DNA from 2 places in the Micromonospora sp. GCM10011541 genome. Region 2 is predicted to be linked to the other one. Evidence: riboswitches for the same ligand, from Rfam matches in the RefSeq annotation. Region 2 holds a riboswitch; the other holds the start of a gene.
What was found. Region 2 has a riboswitch for cyclic di-AMP ahead of ACFOYX_RS35610 (hypothetical protein). Riboswitches for the same ligand answer to the same signal wherever they lie in the genome.
Positions count from the first base shown of each region.

Region 1: it holds a riboswitch for cyclic di-AMP, as region 2 does, so the genes downstream of both, ACFOYX_RS25495 (NlpC/P60 family protein) here and ACFOYX_RS35610 (hypothetical protein) in region 2, are expected to answer to the same signal.

Region 1 is NZ_JBHSBP010000057.1:179,076-183,253, reverse strand. Features, by position in the region: gene ACFOYX_RS25500 (hypothetical protein) at 1-431, shown strand, start outside; gene ACFOYX_RS25495 (NlpC/P60 family protein) at 610-1,596, opposite strand; cyclic di-AMP (ydaO/yuaA leader) riboswitch at 1,658-1,793, opposite strand; gene ACFOYX_RS25490 (peptidoglycan recognition family protein) at 2,025-4,052, shown strand; gene ACFOYX_RS25485 (C40 family peptidase) at 4,117-4,178, opposite strand, start outside.
Region 2 is NZ_JBHSBP010000105.1:71,959-76,136, reverse strand. Features, by position in the region: gene ACFOYX_RS35625 (DUF305 domain-containing protein) at 1-227, opposite strand, end outside; gene ACFOYX_RS35620 (DUF6153 family protein) at 307-780, opposite strand; gene ACFOYX_RS35615 (YibE/F family protein) at 993-2,324, shown strand; cyclic di-AMP (ydaO/yuaA leader) riboswitch at 2,479-2,609, shown strand; gene ACFOYX_RS35610 (hypothetical protein) at 2,614-3,636, shown strand; gene ACFOYX_RS35605 (carbonic anhydrase) at 3,720-4,178, opposite strand, start outside.

The sequences.
Region 1 (4,178 bases), on a different contig from region 2:
CGCCCATCATCCTGGCGTCGGCATTGCTGCTGGCGCTGCCGGGCTTTGTCATCACCCTCATCGCAGTCATGGGCCTCGCGGTCCAAGAGACCGGCACCCGTGCCGGCGGCGGCCAGGCGTTGTGGCGTCTGTTGCGCGAAACGATGCCGGGTTGGTTGCTCATCGCGAGCTGGCTGCTGTTCGCCGGGTTCTGGCTGGTCGGAGTTCTCTCCCTCGGTGCCACACCGGGTGTGCCGGAGCAGCGTGCCGGAACGTACGTCGTCAACAACCACGGCGAGGCGACGGTCATCAGCAAGGCTCAGTATCTGACCTTGAAGGCGCAGGAGAAGCGGATTGCTGTTTTCGTGCCGGGCGGCTTTTGCGTGTTCGCTGCGGTCATCTCAACTGCCCTGCTTCGTCGAGAAGCCCGGGACGAGGCGGTGCGTCCGTAGGGCCGCCGTTCGCGACCGGCCACCGATGTCCCCCACGCTTCACCACTCCCGCCGCAGGTGACGGGCACGATGACCATCGCTACCAGTGAGAGCAAAGCCCGCATGGCATCTCTGGCGCACCTGGCCGACCCGCTGACCGCGGAAGGGGCCCCGCCACGCGAGAGCCCCTTCCGGTGGATCAGCCCGGTCGGCCGTAGCTGTTGATCTGGCCGTCGTCGACGCGTTTCATCGTGATCGGCTTGCCGGACTGGGATGCGTGCACCACCCAGCCGCCGCCGACGTACATGCCGACGTGGTGCAGGTCGCTGTAGTAGAAGACCAGGTCACCGGCGCGCAGCTCGCTCCGGCTGACCCGGCGGGTGACGTCGTGCTGCTGCCGCGCGTTGTGCGGCAGCGAGACGCCGGCCTTGGCCCAGGCGGCCATGGTCAGGCCGGAGCAGTCGTAGTGGTCCGGGCCGGCGGCGCCCCAGACGTAGATCTTGCCGATCTGGGCGCAGGCGAACTTGACCGCGACCCCGGCGGGGCCGCCCGGGTAGCCGGACGGGCAGGGCGCGGGCCGCAGCGGGCCGCCGCCACCGCTGCCGTAGATCTTGAGGCGGAGCTTGTCCAGCTTGGCGATCTCGGCGTTGATCTGCTTCTTCTTCGCCGCGAGCTGGGCCTCGGTCCGGGTCAGCTGGGCGACCATCTCGTCGAGCGGCTTCTTCTTGGCGGCCAGCTCGTCGCGGAGTTCGACGACGTTGCGTACCTGCTGCTGCTGGCGGTGGGCGAAGCGGTCGAGCAGTTCGAGGCTCGTGACCACGTCGCTCGGCGACCGGCTGCCCAGTAGCGCGTTCACCGTCGACAGGTTGTCGCCCTTGTAGGCGTCGGCGGCGAGGCCGCCGACCTGACCCATGGCGAGGTCGACCCGGAGCTGCAACGGGGCGATCTGCTTGGCCAGGGCCTCGGCCTGCTTCCGCTTGGCGGCGAGGTCCTGACGGGTGGCGTTGTGCTGCTCGATGATCGGTTCGAGCTTGTTCCAGTCCTGGTCGATCTGGCGCTCGATCTCGGCGACCGACGGGTCGGCGTGGGCCGCCGTGGCGCCGCCGGTCAGGATGACGGCGGTACCGGCCAGGGCGGCGAGGGCGGTGGTGAAGCGGGACCAGCGTGGACGCGGCGCAGCCGTCATCCGGTCGTTCGACCGGACCGACGGTCGCCGCGGGGCATGGTGTGCCACCGGGCTTCCTGACTCCTTCTTCGCTGACCGCCTACCGGGTTAGCTGACGGGTTCGGACGGGAAGGGAGCCGCCCTACCGCATTGCTGCGGATTCACCCCAGGTAACTGGGTCCCCGGCTCGCCCGGAGGCGACTCGGCAGTGTCGGACCGTCACCACCCGGGTTGGGCGATGCACATTCCGGTCGACGATTGACCAGAGTAGAGAGCGCCGTTATCAATCCGCAACCCGAGACGCCGTGACACTCCGTACCCGAATTCGCATGGGCCGCGCTGGTGAAGGTTTCCTTCACTCAACATCACTGCGGGGAAAGGTATTGACCCAACGCCATGGGTGGGGTGAGGGTGAGCACGCAGTGACTTCCGCCCGACCTGGAGGTTCGATGCTCCGTCCACCCTTGCCGCCGAGCAGACGAGTTCTGCTCGCCACCGCCGTGGCTGCGGCGACCGCCCTTCTCAGCACCGGACCCGTCGCCGCCGAGCCCCTGACCGCCGGGTCCGCCGACCGCCAGCAGCAGTACGCCGCCGCGGCGGCCGAGTACGGCGTGCCGGAGATCGTCCTGCTCGGCGTGTCGTACCTGGAGTCCCGCTGGGACACCCACCCCGGCCAGCCCAGCACCAGCGGCGGCTACGGGCCGATGCACCTGACCGACGCCGAACAGGTCGCCTCGACCCCCGGCAGCTCACACGTCGACGAGAACGAGGACCCCCGGGGCGACGACGCCCGGCCGCTGGTGGTCGACACGTCGGCCGCCGCCGAGGCGACCGGCGACGTCCTGCCGCAGGCGTCCCTGCAGACCCTCGACGCTGCCGCCGCGCTCACCGGCGTGGCCGAGGCGACGCTGCGCACCGACGCCACCGCCAACATCCGCGGCGGGGCGGCGCTGCTCGCGTCGTACCAGAAGGAACTGGCCGCGCCGGTCGGCGCCGGCAGCGACCCGGCGGCCTGGTACGGCGCGGTGGCCCGGTACTCCGGCGCGGACACCGAGGACGCCGCCGCGGCCTTCGCCGACGAGGTGTACGACCAGATCAGCGTCGGCGCCAGCCGGATGACCGACGACGGCCAGCGGGTCACCCTCGCCGCCCGCCAGGTGTCCCCTGACGAGTCGGGGCTGCACCGGCTCGGGTTGCGCCGCGCCGAGCGGCCGGACGGCCTGGAGTGCCCGGTCCGCCTCGCCTGCGAGTGGATCCCGGCCCCGTACGAGAAGTACGGCCCGAAGCCGGGTGACTACGGCAACCACGATCTCGGTGACCGGCCGGCCCAGCAGAAGCTCGAGTACATCGTCATCCACGACACCGAGGGCTACTTCGGTCCGAGCGTGAAGCTGGTGCAGACCAAGACCTACCTGGGCTGGCACTACACGCTGCGCTCGGTGGACGGCTACGTCGCCCAGCACATCAAGGCCAAGGACGTCGGCTGGCAGGCCGGCAACTGGTACGTCAACGCCAAGTCCATCGGCATCGAGCACGAGGGCTTCGCCGGCCACGGCACCTGGTACACCGAGGCGATGTACCGGACGTCGGCGAAGCTGGTCCGGCACCTGGCGCTGCGGTTCCAGATCCCGCTGGACCGGCAGCACATCCTCGGCCACGACAATGTCCCGGGCACCACCGCCGGGACCGTGGCCGATATGCACTGGGACCCGGGCCCGTACTGGGACTGGTCGCACTACTTCGACCTGATGAAGGCGCCGTTCCAGTCGACCGGCACCCCGCACACCGGTCTGGTCACCATCGACCCGGACTTCGCCAGCAACCGCCCGGCGTTCTACGGCTGCAACCAGCAGCCGCCGGGCGTGCCGGATCCGCCGCCGCCGGCCGAGCCCTGCCCGCTGCGCGGCTCGTCCTCGGTCATCCTGCACAGCGCCCCGAGCCTGGACGCCCCGCTGGTCAACGACCGGGGGCTGCGCCCGAACGGCACGCCGGACACCATGTACATCAAGGACCATGGTGCCCGCGCCTCGGCCGGTCAGACGTACGCCCTCGCGGACGTCCAGGGTGACTGGACCGCGATCTGGTACCTCGGCCAGAAGGCCTGGTTCTTCAACCCGTCCGCCGCGCCCACCGCGAAGTGGGCGCAGGGCTTCGTGGTGACGCCCAAGCCGGGCAAGACCACGATCCCGGTGTACGGGCGGGCCTACCCCGAGCGGGCCGCCTACCCGGCCACCATCCCGTACCAGGGCATCTCGCCGCTGCAGTACACCTTCGCGGCGGGCCAGCGGTACGCGCTCGGCGGCGTCCTCCCGGGCGAGTACTACCGGGCGGTCTCGTTCGACGGCTCCGCCCCCGGCGACCGGACGGTGGTCCGGGGCGAGAACCAGTACGTGCAGATCCAGTTCGGCCACCGGGTGATGTTCGCGAACCTGGACGACGTGCTGATCCTGCCGGCCGCGGTGGGCGCGCCGCAGTAGCCACCGCATCCGACGACGAAGGCCCCCGGTCAGCTCGACCGGGGGCCTTCGTCGTCGGATCGGATCAGGTGACTCGGCGGTAGCCGGCCACCGGCATGTAGTTGACCTGGCTCACCTGGACCGGTT
Region 2 (4,178 bases):
ACGGCCTGCTGGTGATGCGGGATCATCATCCGGGCGAACATCACGTCGGCCTCGGCGAACGATGCCGAGGCGCCCACGGTGGGCGTGCCGGCGCCGCCCATGCCCGGCATGTTGTGGCCGGAGCCGGACGTCGAGTGGTCGGCATCGCCGCAGGCCGCCAGGGCGAGCGTGGCGAGAGCGGTCGCGCCGACCAGGGCGGCACGACGCGCGATGGTACGAGTGAACACAGGAAAGACCTTTCGGTGTCGGAACGTACGCAGCGGACACGGGACGCGGGTCACCGGACGGTCACCCGCGTCGGGCGTCCTATCTGCGCAGCACCGACGCCGTCACCAGACGCAGTGCGAAGGGCTGGGGCGGCGGGGCCCGCGGTCCGCAGGCGGGTCGCGGCGATCCGCGGGCGGCCCGTCCGACGGGCCGCGAACCGGCCCGCAGCAGCACGGCGACCAGCAGCGCCACGGCGAACGCGCCGAGGACGGCCAGGCAGACGCTCCACCCCGACCGGTCGTCCTTGGGACCGGTCGGCGGGAGCGCGCGGGCGTGGCAGCCGTCACCCGGGCAGTCGGCCACCGCCGCGGCGACGGTCGCGACCGCCTCGGCGAGGACCGCCGGAAGATCGAGGTGGTGCCCGGCGCGCTGCGTCTCGTGACCCGCCCGGTGCCCACCGGAGGCGTGCGCGCCGTGGCCGAGGGTGTGCATGGCGGCGAGCCCGACCAGCGTGCTGAGCAGCAGCAGGAGCCGGACCCACCGTCCGGGCGTCACCGCCGCCTCCGTACGCACGGAGACCACGCTAACCTGCCGGGTCGTACCGGTCGGGAGGAACGGCCCGCTCCGCGCCGCGGAGCGCCGCCCGGCGGGACCGCCGGTCGGCCTGACTAGCATTCCCTGCGACGGCCCCGGCGACCGCCGCACCGGCGGACGCCTGTCCCGGCCCGGTGAACCGACCGGCCCGGTGACACGTACCTCGCCTGAGAACCGTTGGGAGACTCACCATGGGCGCCGACCACACCGGTCCAGCTCCGGCCGCCCCGCCGGGCGTACGACGGATCCTCGTCGCCACGGTGGTCCCGCTGTTCGTCCTCAGCGTGCTCGCCGCCCTGGTGCTCTGGCCCCGGGACACCCCGGCCCCGGAGCGTGCGGCCGACGTGCCGCGCTACCACGGCACGGTGACCCGGGTGGTCACCGAGCCGTGCCCGCCGGCGGCGGAGGTGCCGGAGGGCACCCCGGGTGGCTCCGCCGGGCCCTGCGGCACCGTCCGCGTGGCGGTCGAGCAGGGCCCGGACGCCGGCCGCCAGGTGGAGACCCCGATCCCCGTCGGCCCCGGCGCGCCCACCGTCGAGGTCGGCGACCGGATCGTCCTGGTGGAACTGGTGGACCCGGCCGACCCCGCGACGAAGAGCTACAACATCGCCGAGCACCAGCGGGGCAAGCCGCTGGTGTGGCTGGCGGCACTGTTCGCCGTCGCCATCGTCGCGTTCGGCCGCTGGCGGGGGCTGGCCGCGCTCGGCGGCCTGGTCGCGAGCTTCGCCATCCTGCTCGGCTTCGTGCTGCCGGGAATCGGCGCCGGCCAGCCACCGCTGCTGGTGGCGATCGTCGGCTCGGCGCTGATCATGTTCGTGGTGCTGTACCTGACCCACGGGATCACCGCGCAGACCTCGGTGGCGGTTCTCGGCACCCTCGGCAGCCTGGTGCTGACCGGTGTCCTCGGCACGCTCGCCACCGCCGCCACCCACCTGACCGGATTCGGCAGCGAGGACGCCACCACGCTGTCGATGTTCCAGCGGGACGTCGACCTGCACGGGCTGCTGCTGGCCGGCATCGTCATCGGCTCGCTGGGCGTGCTGGACGACGTGACGGTCACCCAGGCGGCCACCGTCACCGAGCTGGCGCACGCCAATCCGGGGCTGTCCCGGTTGCAGCTCTACCGGGCGGCCACCCGCGTCGGCCGCGCCCACATCGCCTCCACGGTCAACACCATCGTGCTGGCGTACGCGGGCGCCTCGCTGCCGCTCCTGCTCCTGCTCGTCGCTGACTCGCGGCCGGTGAGCGAGATCCTCACCAGCGAGTTCATGGCGCAGGAGATCGTTCGCAGCGCGGTGGCCACGATCGGCCTGATCGCCGCCGTACCCCTCACCACCGGCCTGGCGGCCGTGGTGACCACCGCCGGTCGGGGCGGCGCGGGGCAGCCCGCCGCGCCGGCGTCCCGTCCCCCCGCGGAGCCGGACGCCGCGCTGGCGGCGCTCAGCGCACCACGCAGCGGTGCGGCCGCGGACGCCCACGGCGGTCGGACCGGACCGGAGAGGAGCACGGACACCGCATGGTGAAACTCCGCAGCGTGACCGCCCGCGCCAAAAGCGATGCTGGTCACGGGGTCGGCCGTCGAATTACCGCTTTTAGTCGGCTTCCGGACGTAGATCCTCGGGAGGACTCTCGGGTAACCTCGCTGCCGGTCACCGCCGAAGGCGCGCAGCGGCGCCTGCGGTACCGCCGCCCAATCGCCGTACGGCGAACCGGGGAACCAGGTACATGGGGTGAATCCGCGCCAGCGGTAGGGGCCACTTCCGCCCCGAACCCGTCAGCTAACCCGGTCGGCGGTCGACGGAAGGGAACACTGTGACGGCACCCCTGCGCCGCTGGCTGACCCCCGTGGTGGCCGTGCTCACCGCGTTCACCATCGTCGCCGGCCCCGCGCCGGCGATCGCGGCGCCGACGACGCCCCCCACCCCCTCGGGGCACGAGGAGGACGCCGAGCCGAAGCTCATCACCGACGCCATCGAGGCCGCCAACCGCAACTACGTGCAGGCGAAGACCAAGCTGGCGAAGTCGAGGCAGCGCCAGCTCCAGCTTGCCTTGGAGGTACGCGCGGCGCAGCACCAGCTGGACGCCCTGCGCCCGCAGGTGTCCCAGATCGCGGCACAGTCGTACCGGACCGGCCGGATCGGCGCGGTGGCCATGCTGCTGGAGAGCAACGCCCCGGACTCGTTCGTCCGGCGGGCCGCCGCCCTGGACGAGCTGAACATGGTCAACGCGCAGAAGCTGGCCGAGGTCAACGCGGCGAAGAACCGCGCCGAACAGGCCAAGCTGGCGCTCGACGCCGAGGTGCGCGCCCAGCAGACGCTGACGAACGCGATGGCCCGGGAGAAAGTCGAGACGGAGAAGGCGCTCGCCCTGGTCGGCGGGAAGGGCTTCACCGGCGGCCTGGTCTCGGCCACCTCGCCGGTCGCCCGGATCGGCCCCGGCCGCACCGCCGACGGGGACTGGAAGCCGGAGTCGTGCAGCGAGAACGACCCCACCACCTCCGGCTGCATCACGCCGCGCACGCTGCACGCGTACAAGGAGGTGAGGCGGGCCGGCTTCAACCGCTTCGCCGGCTGCTACCGGTCCGGCGGGCCGTGGGAGCACCCGAAGGGCCGGGCCTGCGACTGGTCGCTGCAGAACAGCGGGTTCGCCCCCTGGCACAACAACGACACCCGGATGTACGGCAACAACGTCGCCGCCTTCCTGATCCGCAACGCGGACCGGCTCGGCATCTACTACGTGATCTGGAACCGGCAGATCTGGTTCCCGGCGACCGGTTGGAAGTCCTACAGCGGGCCGTCCAACCACACCGACCACGTGCACATGTCGCTGCTCTGACCGACGACGTACCACGGCCGAGGGGCCGTCCCGCCGAACCGCGCGGGACGGCCCCTCGGTCGTCGTGTGCCGGTGGCGCGGCGTCAGCCGACGGCGGTGGGCGTGGGGTGCTCGACCTGGGCGGGCGGCCTGGTCGGCGCACCCGCCGGCACGGTGGCCACAGTCCGCACCTCGCCCGCGCCGAGCTGGTACGACATGCCGACCACCGCGCACCGCCCGGCGGCCACCGCACCGGCCAGGACGGGGGAGCTGGCCAGCAGCGCCTCGACGGTCTGCGCGATGTGGATGTCGACGATGCCGTCGATGTCCTCGACGCCCTCCGCCGCCGCCCGGCGCAGGCTGGGCACCACGGCATCGACCACCGCGCCGAGGTGCCCGGCGGGGGTCCTGCCGGTGGTGACCGCCTCCTTGGCGGCCTGCACCGCGCCGCAGGAGTCGTGCCCGAGCACCAGCACCAGCGGGGTGCCGAGCACCGTCAGGGCGTACTCGACGCTGCCGAGCACCTCGGGACCCGTCGTGTGGCCGGCGGTCCGGACCACGAA